One region of the Streptomyces sp. NPDC005963 genome, then DNA from elsewhere that is predicted to be linked to it. Evidence: riboswitches for the same ligand, from Rfam matches in the RefSeq annotation. Region 1 holds a riboswitch; each other region holds the start of a gene.

Region 1 (5,404 bases):
TGACCCGTGCCGTGCGCGCACTGCTGCCCAGGGAAGGGGCGGTCACCGGACTGCTGGCCCTGATGCTGCTGACCGAGGCCCGCAGCGCCGCCCGCACCGGACGGCACGGGGACCTCGTTCCGCTGGCCGAGCAGGACCGTTCCCTCTGGGACCGGCGGACGGTCGAGGAGGGCATCGCCCTCGTGGAGGAGGCCCTCTCGCAGGGGCCGGCAGGGCCCTATCAACTCCAAGCCGCCATCGCGGCCCTGCACGACGAGGCAGGGACGTCGGACGCCACCGACTGGCCGCAGATCCTCGCGCTGTACGACGTCCTCGTACGGCTCGCCCCCGAACCCATGGCGGAACTCGGGCGCGCGGTGGCGGTGGCCATGGTGCACGGGCCCGAGGACGGGCTGCGCGAGCTTGCCGCGCTGGAGGACCGGCTGAGCGGACACCACCGGCTGGAATCCGTGCGCGCCCATCTGCTGGAGCAGTCGGGTGATGCCGAAGGGGCCAGGGCGGCTTATCTGCGCGCGGCGGGTCGCACCCTCAGCGAGCCCGAGGCCCGCTATCTGCGCACCAGGGCGTCCCGGCTGCCGTCCTGAACTCCGGAACGGGCAGAGATGTCCGGCTTGACCTTTACGCAACGTCAAGTTCTACCGTTCTGGACATGGAGTGGTCGATCCAAGAGATCGCCCGGCGCGCCGGGACGACGAGCCGCACCCTGCGGCACTACGGCGAGCTGGGTCTGCTCGAACCCACCCGTGTGGGCAGCAACGGCTACCGCTACTACGGTCCGGACGAACTCGTCCGGCTCCAGCGGATCCTGCTGCTGCGCGAACTGGGGCTCGGGCTGCCCGCGATCGCCGAGGTGCTGGAGGGCCAGCGGGACACCGCGGCTGCCCTGCGGACGCACCTGCGGCTGCTGGAGCGGGAACGCGAACGCATCGGGCGCCAGATCGCCTCGGTGCGGACCACCCTCCACAAGACCGAGTCAGGGGAGGAACTCATGGCCGAGGACGTGCTCGACGGCTTTGACCACACGCAGTACGAGCAGGAGGTGTCCGAGCGCTGGGGGCGGGACGCGTACCGCAGGGGCGACCAGTGGTGGCGTGCCCTGACCGACGAGGAGCGGAAGGGGTTCATGGCGCAGCAGACCTCGATCGCCGAGGACTTCGCCCGCGCGCTCCGGGACGGACTGGCCGCCGAGGACGATGCGGTGCAGGCGATCGCCCGGCGGCAGTACGAGTGGCTTTCGCTGGTGGAGGCGCCGTCGAAGTCCCACTTCATCGGGTTGGGGGACATGTACGTGGCGGACGCGCGGTTCACCGCCACCTACGACCGGCACGGAACGGGGACGGCGGCGTTCGTTCGCGATGCGATGCGGGCGTACGGGGAGCGGCACCTCAGCGATGACTGAGCACGGCGAACCGGACGCATCCTGGCGATGACCGGGCACGGAGAATCGGGTCGGCGCTCCGGGGAAGCTAGGCGGATGGCGGACGGAATGCTGCCGTCCGTACCGGTTCTCCCCGGCGCGCGGCAGACCCTCGTCACTATTGGAGTTGATCTTGCTCCGGATAGCGTAAGGTTGTGTTCAACGGCGCGGGGTGGAGCAGCTCGGTAGCTCGCTGGGCTCATAACCCAGAGGTCGCAGGTTCAAATCCTGTCCCCGCTACTAGTAAGACATTAGCCCGGCACTCTTTTGAGTGCCGGGCTAATGCATTTTCCCGTGCTCTTTGCGTTCGTGGGCGGCCGTCGGATCCGGTCGCATTCGGTCGTCGCATTTATGGGGGCATCGCCCGGTTGGACGACGGCGGCTCGCCACCCGACCCGGTTGCGGCCAGCATGAGGGGGGCGCGGGAACCGTGTCCGCAGCCGTGGGCGGACCGGGCAGGAGAGCAGTCTTGGGGCAGCAGGAGCAACAGCACCTCGGATTGGGCACCTGGCGCTTCGTCCGTACGCTGCCCGTCCTGATGATCGTCGGCGGTGTGGTCTTCGATGCACTGACCCCGCCGATGTTCACCGCCGCGCCCATGTTCGCGGCGGCTCCGCTGTTCGCCGCCCCCTTCTTCTCCTGGCTGTCGACCCTGCTGACGGGTGGCGCGGCCATGGTCGGGGTCATCGGGCTCCACTACGCCAAGGACACGCTCGCCGAGCCCACCACATACACCGAGATGATCACGGTGGTCACGGTCTCCGGTCTCGCGCTGCTGATCAACTGGGTGATCCAGCGCAGCAGCGAGCGGTTGGCGTCCGCCCGGGTGATCGCCGAAGCCGCCCAGCGGGCGGTGTTGCCCACCCCCGCGGAGGACATCGGCGGTCTGCGGGTCGCCGCGCGGTATGAGGCCGCGGTCGAGGACGCCTTCATCGGCGGTGACCTCTTTGCCGTGCAGGAGACGCCGCACGGCGTACGGCTGGTGGTGGGGGACGTGCGGGGCAAGGGGCTGGGGGCGGTGGAGACGGTCGCCGTGGCGATCGGAGCCTTCCGGGAGGCGGCGGAGCAGGAGAGTTCGTTGGAGGGGGTCGTCCAGCGGCTGGAGCGCGCGCTGACGCGCGAGGCTAACCGGAGGGAGAGCCTCGACGCCAAGGAGACCTTCACCACGGCCGTGCTCGCGGAGATCCCGCGCGGGGCGGGCATCGTCCGCATGGTGAACCGGGGACACCCCGAGCCGTTGCTGCTCCACCCGGACGGCCTGTTGGAAGGTCTCCCGCCCACCGAGCCCTCCCTTCCGCTGTCGATGGGCGATCTGGGGTCCTGGCCCGATCGGGCGGAGGAGTACCCGTTGCCGCCGGGCGCGACCCTGCTGCTCTACACCGACGGCCTCTCCGAGGCACGGGACGGGGCGGGACTGTTCTACGACCCGGCCGAGCGGCTCAACGGACGGCAGTTCCCGGGCCCGGGAGAACTCCTGGACGCCCTCCTCGACGATGTCCGCAGGCACACCGGAGGCGGCAGCGTCGATGACATGGCGCTGCTGGCGGTGGCCAGGCCGGCGGAAGGGCGCGCGCAGCGGCGGGAGCGCGGTCCTTGAGACCGAGCACTCGGGCGCCCCGGGCGGGTGCTGCTTGGATGCACCTGGCCGATCCCGGACCGATATTCGGTTGCGAGCCTCCAGCCGATCGGGTTGCCACGAGAAGAGGGCAGCAACAAGCTCGCGCACTCTCCGTGATTGAAGGGGAGCCATGCGCATAACATTTGACGAACAGTCAGGGTGATGATGCATACCCCGGCACGTTCAAGTCGCCCGAATCCGGCCGCTTGTGTCCGGTTAAGTCTGTGGCAAAGAGATTAAAGATCACTCAGAAGAGCTTGGAATAAAGTCCAGGTGTCTATTAACGTTCGATAACGCAGCGCGGTCGTCCCAGCCGTCGTCAGGACGGCGCCGTGCTCATGCGCCGAATTCCGCAAGGGAACCGGGGAACCACTAATTGGGGTGAATCGGGCATATTCTGCCGTGCAGTTCGCGGTCGAAGACGCTCGTAGGAGACCTTCCTGCTCCGAACCCGTCAGCTAACCCGGTAGGCGAGAAGGAAGGAAAGGAGCACGCCTCAGTGGCGTCTAACAGTCCTGCCCCGGAAGCACCGTTCAAATCCGGCGTCTTCAGTGAAGAGGGTGCAGCCCGCTCCACCGGCGAGTGGAACCCCACCGCCGAGACGGTCCGCCCGCGCGGTCGTCACAAGCACCGGGTCATGAAGCAGCGGGGCGGATTCGCCCGTAGCTCCACGGTGCTCGGTGTCGGTGTGATCGCGGCGGTCGGTGCAGGTGGCATGGCCACCGCGCAGAACAAGCCCGCCGTCTCCATATCCCTTCCCGACGCCATCTCCGAGAGCCTTCCCGACTCTCTGACGTCCGACGACGCCCCCGAGGTCGACCAGTCCGCCTCGTACGCGGCGATGGGACTCGCGGGGCAGGAAGTCGGCTCCGAGCAGTCCGGTGCCGGTGAGGCACTGCGCTCCCGCATCCTCCAGCAGGCGGAGCAGCAGCAGGCCAACGCCGCTGCGGCAGCCAAGGTCGCGGCTGAGAAGGCGGCTGAGAAGGCCGCCGCGGTGAAGGCCGCAGCGGACGCGAAGAAGGCCGCGGAAGAGGTCAAGCAGAAGGCGGCCGAGGCGAAGAAGAAGGCCGAGGCGGAGGCCAAGAAGAAGGCCGAAGCCGAGCGCATCGCCAAGCTGGCCAAGAGCTTCTCGCTCCCCCTCTCCTCGTACCGCATCACGGCCACCTACGGTCAGTCCGGTCCGATGTGGTCCTCGGGCCAGCACACCGGCCTCGACATGGCGGCCTCGTCCGGCACCCCGCTCAAGGCCGTCACCAGCGGAACCATCAAGTCGGCCGGCTGGTCAGGCTCCGCGTACGGGTACCAGATCATCCTCAAGCTGAACGACGGCACCGAGGTCATGTACGCGCACCTGTCGTCCCTGAACGTGAGCGCCGGTCAGAAGGTGGGCACGGGCGAGATGATCGGTCGCGTCGGCGCCACCGGCAACGTCAGCGCCGCGCACCTCCACCTTGAGGTCAAGACCGCCGGCGGTTCGGACATCGACCCGCTGTCCTGGCTGCGCGGCAAGGGTCTGAGGGTCTGAACCACAGCTCCCGTGACTGTGTCCGTGTCTGCGGGATCGAACGCCCCGTGGATGCGGACGGGTTCGCGGATCGCGCCGTGGTGCCCGATCCGTCCCGATGAGCGGCGCGGCCACGGCCGCCCGCCCCAGTCGGGCACAAGGTCTCCTCAAGCTCCGTCCGCCATCCTCAAGGCGTACGCACCGGCTCGCACGGCCGGCAACTGAACTCCGGCAGCCCTGGCGCACACCCCCCGACGCCAGGGCTGCCGGTTTTTCCGTCTCGGGCACCGCTGAGGGCCGCACCGCCGTGGGGAGCCCGGCCCGTCGATGTTGATGGGCGATTCGCGCGCGGACCGTGTCGGTGGGACCTTCGCGCGCCGTTCAGGCGCGATAGGGGTTGTAGCCCTCGTAGTCGCGGTGCGGTGGAGGCACCCACACCTTGCCGGTCGCCCGTGCCGCATGGGTCAGCGCCGGGCTCGCCACCGCCTTGCGCTCCCACATGTGGTGCAACAACTCCTGTTCGCGGGCGACGAAGTCGGCACCCGCCGCGCCCCGCCGGGCCCGGTGGCGCAGGAACGCCAACGATGTCGCGAACCGTTGGTACTCCGCGACCGCGTGCGCCGCGGCCGGGCCCTGTGCGCGTCGGACCACGTTCCGGGCCATGCCGCGCGCCTTCATGGAGGCCAGGGCGAGCGGTTCGGCGGGCGCGAGCCAGCCCGCGGTCGCGTACGCGGGCAATTCGGTGGCGATGGTGCGCAGTTCCCGTTGGCGCGTCCAGATCGTCAGCCAGGTCAGCAGTGCGAAGGCGGGCACCATGAACGCTCCGTAGACCGCGTAGAAGCCCCACGGTCCGAACAGGGAGGCC
Region 2 (5,404 bases), on a different contig from region 1:
GGGCCATGGGCTGAATGTGGTTGAAGCTGTCTGTCTCGCACCTATTTCTGGAGTGGTTCGCCCGATGGGTGTGACCCACTTCGTACCCCCATGACCGATACGGCGAATGAGGTACACCTGACCCGAGGGTGGTGATATGGGGAGGGTTAGGCTCCGCCCCATGGACGTACTCATCAATGTCTTCGTCGCGCTGCACATCATCGGTATCGCTTCTCTCCTGGGTGGATTCCTCACCCAGATGAAGTCGATATCTACTGGTACCGCACGTTTCACCCCGGCCATGCTGCACGGCGCGCTGACCATGCTGGTCACCGGCGTCGCACTGGTGGGCCTCAACCAGGCCGACGGCGAGACCGTGAACAACATCAAGATCGGCATCAAGATGGCGGTGCTGGTCGTGATCCTGGGGCTGGTGTACGTCAAGCGGGACGAGGAGACCGTCGAGAAGGGGCTGTTCGCCGCCGTCGGCGGACTGACGGTCGTGAATATCTTCATCGCCACCGTCTGGACCTGACGGCCCGCGGCACTCACGGCAGCGAGCCGCCCGCACCCCAGAAAGACCCGGTCTGCGAGGGCAGCCCTGCCGGAACGGGCCGCCCCGGTCCGCCCGACCGGGACGGGCCGACCCCTTCGGACCGGCCGGAACAGGCCGAACGGACCGGCCGGACCATGAGGTCGTGATCAACCGGAGCAGAACGATGGAAGCGGTCCGCGCGACGACGGACCCGCCGCGGCGTCAGGCCGGTCGGACGATCCCCCGGATCGGCATGGTGTAGATCGACTCCTCACGCACCTCCACGTGGTGGTCCACCCCCGGCTGCGGCGCGTGGATCATTCTGTCGCCGCCGACGGAGATGCCCACATGGCTGCTGTCGTCATAGAAGAAGACCAGATCACCGGGACGCAGTGCGCCCATGTCCACCTGCCGGCCGACATCTGCCTGCTCCCGGGCGGTACGGGGGAGGTCCACCCCCGCCGTTCTCCACGCGGCCCGGGTGAGCCCCGAACAGTCATAGGAACGCGGTCCCGTCGCACCCCGCACATAGGGCTTGCCCAACTGGGCCCGGGCGAAGGCGAGCACCCCGTCCGCAGGAGCCGCACCCCAGGCCGAGCCGGGGTGCTGCTGACGCTGCCGCTCCAGACGCTTCAGTTCCGCTTCCTCCGCGGCCCGGGCCATCGCCGTGTGTCTGGCCTCCTCCTGGGAGATGCGCCACGCCTCGGCGGCCATCTCCTGTTCGACGGCCGCGAACCGCGCTCTGGTCTCGGCGTCTCCCCGCCACAACAGGGAGCGCGCCTCGGCCAGCTTCGACTGCACCTGCTGCTTTCCCGTACGGAGGGCGCTCGGGGGGCGGGGGAGCGAGGTGGGCAGGCCGGTCGCGAACGGCGGTTCGGTGGGCCCGGTCGATGGGGCCGTCCCGTCGACGGTCGCGCCGCGCTGCCCCTCGTCCGGCCCCGCCGAGAGGTCTCTTCGGGTGCCGTCGGATACGGTCGCCGCCTCGCCGTGCTGCGCCCCTGCGGAACCCAGGGCTCTGCCCATCTGCCTGAGGCGCTCCGCGCGCCGGGCGTAGGCCGACCGCAACTCCTCGACCTCCCGGCGTTCTTCGGCTGCTGCCTGCTGTGCCGCTCCCCGGGGGCGGGTTTCCGAACCGGCCTTTCGGTAGAGGGCGTCGATCTTCTGCTGGACTTCCTCCACGGAGGGCGTCCGGTCATCCGCCGCCTGCGCGTCCTGCGCCGGGAGGAGCCCGACGGAAGCGATGGCTGCCGTGGTGAGCCCCACGGCCGTTGAGGGTTTTACGTTGCGACTTCGGGCCTTGCGATGCGACACCAAGGGCCGGCATCTCCTTCTTCCGTAGGTCGCCTACCGGGTTGGCTGGAGGGCTCGGGCGGACGGAAGCGCCCTACGGGCCTGCGCACGAACAGGCCCGATTCACCCCGGTGCTGCACGGTGGTTCCCCGGCTCCGGTCTCCCATGGGGGTGGAGACCGAATGCGGCGTGGCTGCCCGATCGGCGTGGATCGCCGCAGTGGTGCGGGCTGCCTGAGCCAGCACGCTAGCCAAACCGTGTGGCTGCTGTGAAGATTGGTGTTCGATTTGTCCGATACATTTTCGTGACCTTTTCATTCGGTGTGCCGTCGAGCTCGGATGATTACCTTTCGCATCCGTATCGGTTCCAGGAGTGACCGAACGTGGCCTTCTGCGGTATTTGTGCAGGCTGAAGCGTTCGATCGGGCGACCGAATCAGGCCAGGGCGCCCACAGCCGACGCCTATGGGCCGCGATCGGGATGCGCGACGGGCCGAGACGAGACGCGACGGGCCGGGACTGCTGTCTAACACCCCGGCTCCTCGACCAGCCCCTCGGTCAGCCCCTCACCGTCCAGGCTCCACCAGCGGGTGATGTCCAACTCCCCGAGGAACGCCCGGTCATGGCTGGCGACGATCAACGCGCCGCGATAGCCGGCCAACGCCTGGGTGAGCTGGGTGACGCTGGCGAGGTCGAGACTGTTCGTGGGTTCATCCAGCATCAACAACTGCGGAGCGGGGTCGGCCAGCAGGAGCGCAGCCAACGCGGCCCGAAGGCGTTCACCCCCGGAGAGCGTCCGCACCTGCTGCTCGGCCCGGGCGCCCCGGAAGAGAAAGCGGGCCAGCTGGGCCCGGATCGCGTTGTCGGTCGCGGTGGGCGCCAACCGGGCCACGTTCTGGGCGATCGTACGGTCGTCGTCGAGGACGTCCAGGCGCTGCGGCAGATGGCGCATCGGTACGTGCACGGACACCGGGTCCGCCGCATCCACCCCGACCGGGGTGAGCCCTCCGCCGATGGTGCGCAGCAGCGTCGTCTTGCCCGCGCCGTTCCCGCCGAGCAGGGCGATGCGTTGCGGCCCGTGCACGTCGACGGCATCGATCACCGCGCCCGTCCGCAGCCTCAGCCCCCGCAGGCTCAGGACGCTCCGCCCCGGGGGCACGGCCGTGGCGGGCAGGTCGAGCCGGATGGTCGAGTCCTCGCGCACCTGCGCCTCGGCCCGGTCCAATCGCTCCCGCGCCACAGTCAGCCGCTCCTCGTGGACGCCGCGCTCCTTGCCAGCCGCGACCTGGGCCGAACGCTTCTTGGCCTGCATGGTCGTCTTGTCCAGCCGGTTGTCCGCATACATCTTCTTCCCGTACCGGACACTGCGGGCCCGCCGCGTCTGGGCCCGGTCCAGCTCCCTCTTCTCCCGTGTCACCTGCGCCTCGGCGGCCTGGACCATACGGGTGGCGGCCTCCTGCTCGATGGCGATGGCGCTGCGGTAGGCGCTCAGGGCGCCCGTGAAGACCCGTACCTGCGAGCTCCGCAGCTCGGCGATCTGATCCACCCGTTCCAGCAGCTGCCGATCGTGGCTGACGACGATCACCGTGCCGGCGTGGCCGTCGAGGGCCGTCGACAGACGTCGACGGGCGGCCCGGTCGAGGTTGTTCGTCGGCTCGTCCAGCAGCAGCACCCGTGGACGGGCCAGCAGGAGCGCGGCCAGCGACAGCAGTACGGCCTCGCCGCCCGAGACCTCGCCCACCGTGCGATCGAGCCCGATGCGGCCGAGGCCGAGCTGGTCCAGGAGGGCCAGGGTTCGCTCCTCGACGTCCCAGTCGTCGCCGACGGCGTCGAACAGCTCCGGGCGGGCGTCACCGCCTTCGATGGCGTGCAGGGCGGCGCGCGTGCCCGCGATGCCGAGGACCTCGTCCACACGCCGTCCGGTGGCCAGCGTCAGATCCTGCGGGAGGTATCCGACCTCCCCTTCGACCCGGACAGTGCCGCTCGTGGGAGTGAGCAGACCGGCGATCAACCGGAGCAAGGTGGACTTGCCGCTGCCGTTGTCGCCGACCAGCCCGGTACGGCCGGTGCCCAGCGCACAGGACACCTCGGCGAGCACGGCGGTGCCCTCCGGCCAGGCGAACGACAGACGGGAACAGACGACGGAAGCGGGAAGGGGACGAGACATCAGCGGATCTCCACCATCGACGAGCCAATAGGGCTGCACAGGGAGATGCCGTGCACCGCGGACCACGGCACAGGGGGAGAACGCAGAGGGGAGATCGCCGGACGAGGGGAGCGTCGGCTCCCGGGCAGCTCGCTTCTGAGGTCGCGCTCGTGCACACCGGAAGTGCGGGGCACGGCATCTCGAACCTCAGCGACGCAACGGCCTCTCCTCACGGCGACAACAGATACGCGAGCGACGCTACACGGCCGCCAGGGCCCCGCCAACGCAATTCTTCGCCGCCCGTGACCCCCCGGATCGGCCGGTGCGGGCCCGGGTTGTCAGTGGGGCGGCCTAGACTCGGAGAGCGATGAGCAGCCTCTTTGACGAAGACTTCTTGGCGAACCTCCAGCACGCCGCGCAGGAGCCCCCGCCGCCCGAGGACCACGACGGCCATGAGGACCCCGAGGGCCACACCCGGGAGGAGATCCCCGACGATCTCTTCCAGGGTGCCTTCGACGTACCCCCCGCCCGGGACGCGTACCACCGGGACGGCGCGCCGCGCACCGTGGTGGACCCGGAGGCCCTCCTGGACGGGCTGAACGACCAGCAGCGAGCCGCCGTCGTGCACACGGGCTCCCCGCTGCTCATCGTCGCCGGTGCGGGTTCGGGCAAGACCCGGGTTCTGACGCACCGGATCGCGCATCTGCTGGGGAGCCGTTCCGTGCACCCCGGGCAGATACTGGCGATCACCTTCACCAACAAGGCCGCCGGCGAGATGAAGGAGCGCGTCGAGCAACTGGTCGGGCCGCGCGCCAACGCCATGTGGGTGTCCACCTTCCACAGCGCCTGCGTCCGCATCCTGCGCCGCGAATCCAAGAAGCTCGGTTTCACCTCGTCGTTCTCGATCTACGACGCGGCCGACTCCAAGCGGTTGATGGCCCTGGTCTGTCGCGATCTCGACCTCGATCCGAAGAAGTTCCCGCCGAAGTCGTTCAGCGCCAAGATCTCCAACCTGAAGAACGAGCTGATCGACGAGGAGACCTTCGCCGACCAGGCGGGTGACCAGTTCGAGAAGACGCTCGCCGAGGCGTACCGGATGTACCAGGCGCGGCTGCGCGAGGCCAACGCCCTGGACTTCGACGACATCATCATGACCACCGTGCATCTGCTCCAGGCGTTCCCGGATGTCGCCGAGCACTACCAGCGGCGGTTCCGGCACGTCCTCGTCGACGAGTACCAGGACACCAATCACGCCCAGTACACGCTCGTACGCGAGCTGGTGGGCCAGGGGTACGAGGACCTCCCGCCCGCCGAACTCTGCGTCGTGGGCGATGCGGACCAGTCCATCTACGCCTTCCGCGGGGCGACGATCCGCAACATCCTCCAGTTCGAGGAGGACTACCCGAACGCGACGACGATCCTGCTGGAGCAGAACTACCGCTCCACACAGACGATC
Region 3 (5,404 bases), on a different contig from region 1:
CTGGCGCAGCAGCGCTCCGACGGCCGCGTCGGGGATGCGGGTGACGGGGACGGCGTGGCCGGGCGGCTCGCTGCCGCTGTGGCGCGCGCCCTTCACGACCACGACCGGTTTGACGGCGGCGGTGCGGCGGGCGAGCCGGGTGAACTTGCGCGGGTTGCCGATCGATTCGAGGTACAGCAGGACGACATCGGTCTCGGGGTCCTCGTACCAGTACTGGAGGAAGTCGTTCCCGGACACGTCCGCACGGTTGCCGGAGGAGATGAAGGTGGAGAGGCCGGCGCCGCGGCGGTGGAGGCCCGAGAGCAGGGCCATGCCGATCGCGCCGGACTGGGTGAACAGGCCGATGCGACCGGGGGCCGGGGAGTGCGGGGCGAGGGAGGCGTTGAGGCGTACGGCGTCGGCGGTGCTGATGATGCCGAAGGAGTTGGGGCCGATGATCCGCATCCCGTAGGAGCGGGCCTGTCGCACCAGGTCGCGCTGGCGGTCCCGGCCCTCGGGGCCGCTCTCGGCGTACCCCGCGGAGATCACGATGAGTCCGCGCACACCGTTCTCGCCGCAGTCGGCGACCACGTCGGGTACGTGTTCCGCGGGCACCGCGACGACGGCCAGATCGACTCCCCCGGCGGTTTCGGCGGCGATCTCGGCGACGGACCGGAAGGCGGGCACCCCGTCGACGTCACGCTGGTCGGGAGGGAAGGAACGGTTCACGGCATAGGTGCGGCCGGTGTAGCCGGAGGCGAGGAGGTTGCGCAGGACGGCCCGACCCACCCCGCCGATCGAGCGGCCGGTGCCGATCACGACGACCGATGCGGGTGCCAGCAGGCGCTGGACGGAACGGGCCTCCGCGCGCTGTTCGCGCGCCCGCTGCACGGCCAGGGACTCGGCGGTGGGTTCGAGGTCGAGCGTCAGATGGACGGAGCCGTCCTCGAAGCTGCGCTTCTGGGTGTAGCCCGCATCACGGAACACCTTGATCATCTTGGTGTTGGCCGGCAGCACCTCGGCCGCGAAACGGCGGACCCCCCGCTCCCGGGCCACCGCCGCGATGTGCTCCAGCAGGGCGGAGGCCACGCCCCGGCCCTGGTGTGCGTCCTGGACGAGGAACGCGACTTCCGCCTCGTCGGCGGGCGCGCTGGCGGGGCGCCCGCGGGCGTCGATGCGGTCATAGCGGACGGTGGCGATGAACTCGCCGCCGACGGTGACGGCGAGCCCCACCCGGTCCACGTAGTCGTGGTGGGTGAAGCGGTGCACGTCCTTGGCGGACAGCCGGGGGTAGGGGGCGAAGAAGCGGTAGTACTTGGATTCGTCCGAGACCTGTTCGTAGAAGCTGACCAGACGGTCCGCGTCCTCGGTGGTGATCGGTCTGATGCGCGCGGTGGCGCCGTCACGCAGCACCACATCCGCTTCCCAGTGATCGGGGTACGCGTGCTCGGGCGGGGTCTGCATGACGGCAGCCTAAAGCTCGCCGACGGATCGCGAGGGCTACCCGGCACACTCCGCGACGGCCGATCTTCGTCGGCGTGCGACCGGGAGCACAGGGAGCGGGTGGGGCGCGGGGCCCGTCCATGGACGGCCGTGGGAGTGGATTCGCAGGGCGCTGTCAGGTGGCCGGAGTGGGGATCCGGATATGGAATGGACCCTTCCGATGCGATGGAAGATCGACGTCCTTGGGGTGCGCGCGAGCGGCACCCACCACCCCGCCCCACCGACCCGGAGGGCACGCGCCACGGCTCCGGATACCGCCTCCGGCAGGGGGCAGCGTGAGAGACTGGTCTAGACAACCGTTGAACCCGAAGGGCAACACCATGGCTGAGCGCCGCGTCAACGTCGGCTGGGCCGAGGGCCTTCACGCCCGTCCCGCCTCCATCTTCGTCCGTGCCGCCACGGCCTCCGGCGTCCCCGTGACGATCGCCAAGGCCGATGACAACCCGGTCAACGCCGCCTCCATGCTCGCCGTCCTCGGACTGGGCGCACAGGGCGGCGAAGAGATCGTCCTCGCTTCGGACGCGCCCGGGGCCGACGAGGCGCTCGACCGGCTGGCGAAGCTGGTGGCCGAAGGTCTGGACGAACTTCCCGAGACGGTCTGACCCGAGCACGCTGACGCCGCGGCTCTCGACACTCCGTGCGGCCCGCCGGTGGGTCCATTGCCGGGCTTACCCGCCCCGGCAGCGCACCTCAATCCGCGGTGACCTTCGCCCGGCCGTCGTGCGGTGCAGGCCGTGCAGTGCAGGCCGTGCCGTGCGGTCAGATCTTCACACCGTGGGCACGCAGATACGCGAGCGGATTGACGTCCGACCCGTAGTCGGCGCTCGTCCGGGCCTCGAAGTGCAGATGCGCCCCCGTGGAGTTGCCCGTGGAGCCGGCGCGGCCGAGTTGGTCACCCGGCATCACGCTCCGCCCCACGGAGACGCTCAGCGAGGACAGGTGCCCGTACTGCGTGTACGAACCGTCGTTCATCTTGAGGACCACGTTGTAGCCGTACGCCCCGCCCCAGCCCGCCTCGACGACCGTCCCCGCGCCCACGGCCACCACCGGGGTGCCCGTGGAGGCGTGGAAGTCGATGCCGGAGTGGCTGCCGGACGACCACTGCGAGCCGCCCGCACGGTAGTCCGTGGTGACATGGGATCCGGCGATCGGCAGCCGGAAGGCGTTCAGCCGCTGGCGCTCCGCCTCACGGGCCGCGCGCTCCTTGGCCTCGCGTATCTCGTTGGCGCGGGCCTCCGCCTTGCGCCGGGCCTCGGCAGCCGCCTCCATCCGGGCCAGCGCCTCGCGCTTTTGGATGACGGCCTGGTCGGCGACCTCGTCCGACAGCGAGTGCGCGGACAGCATCTGCGCGGTCATGGTGTGCTGGGTCCTCGCCTGGACGACGGCGGAACCCGCTGAGCCGGTCACGCCCGCGTCCAGCGTCACCGGTGTGGCACCCGTGGAGGTCTCGCCCGTACCGTCTGCACCTTCTGCGGTGTCGGCGTCCGGCTTGGCGACCGATCCGGCGTCGGAGGCGAAGGAACCGTCATCGACGGCCAGGGCCGGACCGGCGAGGGTCCCGACGACTCCGGTGGTGGCGAGGGCCGCGGCGGAGGCGAATCCCGCACTCGTACGCGTCTTGCGGCCCGGGGCACGGTGTCTCCCGGTGGAACGGGCGAGCGCCATGAAGAGGCTGTTCCTTTCCTTCCTTCTCGCCTACCGGGTTAGCTGACGGGTTCGGAGCAGGAAGGTCTCCTACGAGCCCCTCCGCACAGTGGCGAAGGCACCCGATTCACCCCAAGGGACCTGGGTCCCCGGCTCCCCAGACTCACGTCTGACGGGGACTCGGCGATGGCTGTCCGTGCCGCGGATGCGGCGTACTGCCGGCGAACAGCCGCACTGACGCTAAGCCGACGGGCCGCCAGGCGCCAAACAGACCGGCTCTTTTGTTAATCACGCCACAGTCGAGACGGTGGCCTTCCCCGTAAAACGGACAGGTTTCCTGCCTGTTCGCAGCACCGCCGCCGAAGCGGCGAAGGGCCCCGACGACACACGGCCGCCGGGACCCTTCTTCCACACGCGGACCGGCTTCCGCCGGAAGCGGTCAATCAGCCCGACACCACGGTCACTTCGCCGATGCCGAGGGCGCGCACCGGCTCCTCGATCTGGGCGGCGTCACCGACGAGGACCGTGACGAGACGGTCCTCCGGGAAGGCGTTGACCACGGCGGCGGTCGCCTCCACGGTGCCCGTCTGGGCGAGCCGCCGATACAACTGGGCCTGGTAGTCGTCCGCGAGGTGCTGCTCCACCTGGTCGGCGAGGGTGCCCGCCACCGAAGCCGCGGTCTCGTACTTCAGCGGAGCGACACCCACCAGGTTCTGGACGGCGACATCGCGTTCGGTTTCCGTCAGGCCCTCGGCCGCGAGGGTGCGCAGCACCTTCCACAGGTCGTCGAGCGCCGGCCCGGTGTTGGGCGTGTCCACCGAACCGCTGATGCCCAGCAGGGACGCGCCCGTGCCGTCGGCGGTCGACCGCAGGACCTGGCCGAAGGCCCTGACGCCGTACGTGTAGCCCTTCTCCTCGCGCAGCACCCGGTCCAGTCGCGAGGTGAGCGTGCCGCCCAGGCAGTACGTCCCGAGGACCTGCGCCGGCCACACCCGGTCGTGCCGGTCCGCGCCGACCCGGCCGATGAGCAGTTGGGTCTGCACGGCACCCGGCCGGTCCACGATGACGACGCGCCCCCGGTCGTCACCGCTGATCGCAGGCACCGGTCGGGGCGCGCCGCTGTCGCCCGACCAATCGCCGAGGGTTTCGGCGAGGACGGCGTCGACGTCGACGTCGGTGAGGTCACCGACGACGACCGCGGTGGCGGTGGCGGGGCGCACATGCGCGTCGAAGAAGGCGCGTACGGCCGCGGAGTCGATCCGGGAGATCGTCTCCTCGGTGCCGAGCCGAGGACGCGACATCCGCAGCGTGGGCGGGAACAGCTGCTTGTACAGCTCCTTGGCGGCCCGTCGACCGGGGTTCGCCGTCTCGTGCGGGATCTCGTCCAGACGGTTGCGCACCAGCCGCTCGATCTCGCTGTCCGCGAACGCGGGCGCGCGCAGGGCCTCGGCCAACAGGCCCAGCGCCTTCAGCAGCCGGGACACGGGCACTTCCAGGGAGACCCGGACCCCGGCATGGTCCGCGTGGGCGTCCAGGGTGGCACCGCAGCGCTCCAACTCGGCGGCGAACTCCTCGGCCGAACGCTTGTCGGTGCCCTCCGAGAGGGCGCGCGCCATGATGGTGGCGACGCCGTCCAGGCCCTCGGGCTCGGCGTCCAGCGGTGCGTCGAGGGAGATCTCCACGGCCACGACCTGCTGGCCGGGACGGTGACAGCGCAGCACGGTCAGGCCGTTGGGCAGGCTCCCGCGGTCGGGAGCGGGGAAGGCCCAGGGCCTGGCCTCCCCCGGCTGGGGCTGCGGGTGGAACTCCATGGTGGTCAGCGCCTGCGCTGCATCGGTCACTGGTCCGCCCCCTCTTCTGCGTCGTTCTGCTCGTCCGCGGCGTCCTGCGTCGGGGCCGGCAGCGGTTCGTACACCAGCACCGCCCTGTTGTCCGGGCGCAGTCGGGCCTTGGCGATCGCCCGCACCTCGTCCGCGGTGACGCTCAGAACGCGGTCCACGGCCGTCAGCGCCAGTTGGGGGTCGCCGAAGAGCACCGCGTACCGGCAGAGTTCGTCGGCGCGGCCCGCGACGGTGGAGAGGCGGTCAAGCCACTCGCGCTCCAGCTGTGCCTGAGCGCGCTCCATCTCCTCGGGCGTGGGGCCCTCATCGCCGAAGCGCGCGAGCTCCTCGTCGACGGCGGACTCGATCTGCGGAACCTCCACTCCCCCGGAGGTCTTGACGTCCAGCCAGCCCAGGGACGGCGCCCCGGCCAGGCGCAGCAGCCCGAAGCCGGCCGC

What was found. A riboswitch is a leader RNA that binds a small molecule or an ion and turns the genes downstream of it on or off. The one in region 1 is predicted to bind cyclic di-AMP.
Region 2: another riboswitch for cyclic di-AMP. It lies ahead of ABZ348_RS05855 (C40 family peptidase); the one in region 1 lies ahead of ABZ348_RS11245 (M23 family metallopeptidase).
Region 3: another riboswitch for cyclic di-AMP. It lies ahead of ABZ348_RS13580 (M23 family metallopeptidase); the one in region 1 lies ahead of ABZ348_RS11245 (M23 family metallopeptidase).

What each region holds. Positions count from the first base shown of each region.
Region 1 is NZ_JBEXVD010000005.1:358,459-363,862, forward strand. It holds gene ABZ348_RS11225 (sigma-70 family RNA polymerase sigma factor) at 1-584, shown strand, start outside; gene ABZ348_RS11230 (TipAS antibiotic-recognition domain-containing protein) at 650-1,399, shown strand; tRNA gene ABZ348_RS11235 (tRNA-Met) at 1,584-1,657, shown strand; gene ABZ348_RS11240 (PP2C family protein-serine/threonine phosphatase) at 1,887-3,014, shown strand; cyclic di-AMP (ydaO/yuaA leader) riboswitch at 3,367-3,523, shown strand; gene ABZ348_RS11245 (M23 family metallopeptidase) at 3,535-4,560, shown strand; gene ABZ348_RS11250 (PrsW family intramembrane metalloprotease) at 4,921-5,404, opposite strand, start outside.
Region 2 is NZ_JBEXVD010000002.1:594,501-599,904, reverse strand. It holds gene ABZ348_RS05860 (hypothetical protein) at 161-514, shown strand; gene ABZ348_RS05855 (C40 family peptidase) at 737-1,777, opposite strand; cyclic di-AMP (ydaO/yuaA leader) riboswitch at 1,840-2,004, opposite strand; gene ABZ348_RS05850 (ATP-binding cassette domain-containing protein) at 2,329-3,969, opposite strand; gene pcrA (DNA helicase PcrA) at 4,316-5,404, shown strand, end outside.
Region 3 is NZ_JBEXVD010000007.1:181,192-186,595, forward strand. It holds gene ABZ348_RS13570 (GNAT family N-acetyltransferase) at 1-1,443, opposite strand, end outside; gene ABZ348_RS13575 (HPr family phosphocarrier protein) at 1,803-2,084, shown strand; gene ABZ348_RS13580 (M23 family metallopeptidase) at 2,242-3,147, opposite strand; cyclic di-AMP (ydaO/yuaA leader) riboswitch at 3,160-3,322, opposite strand; gene ABZ348_RS13585 (pitrilysin family protein) at 3,570-4,937, opposite strand; gene ABZ348_RS13590 (pitrilysin family protein) at 4,964-5,404, opposite strand, start outside.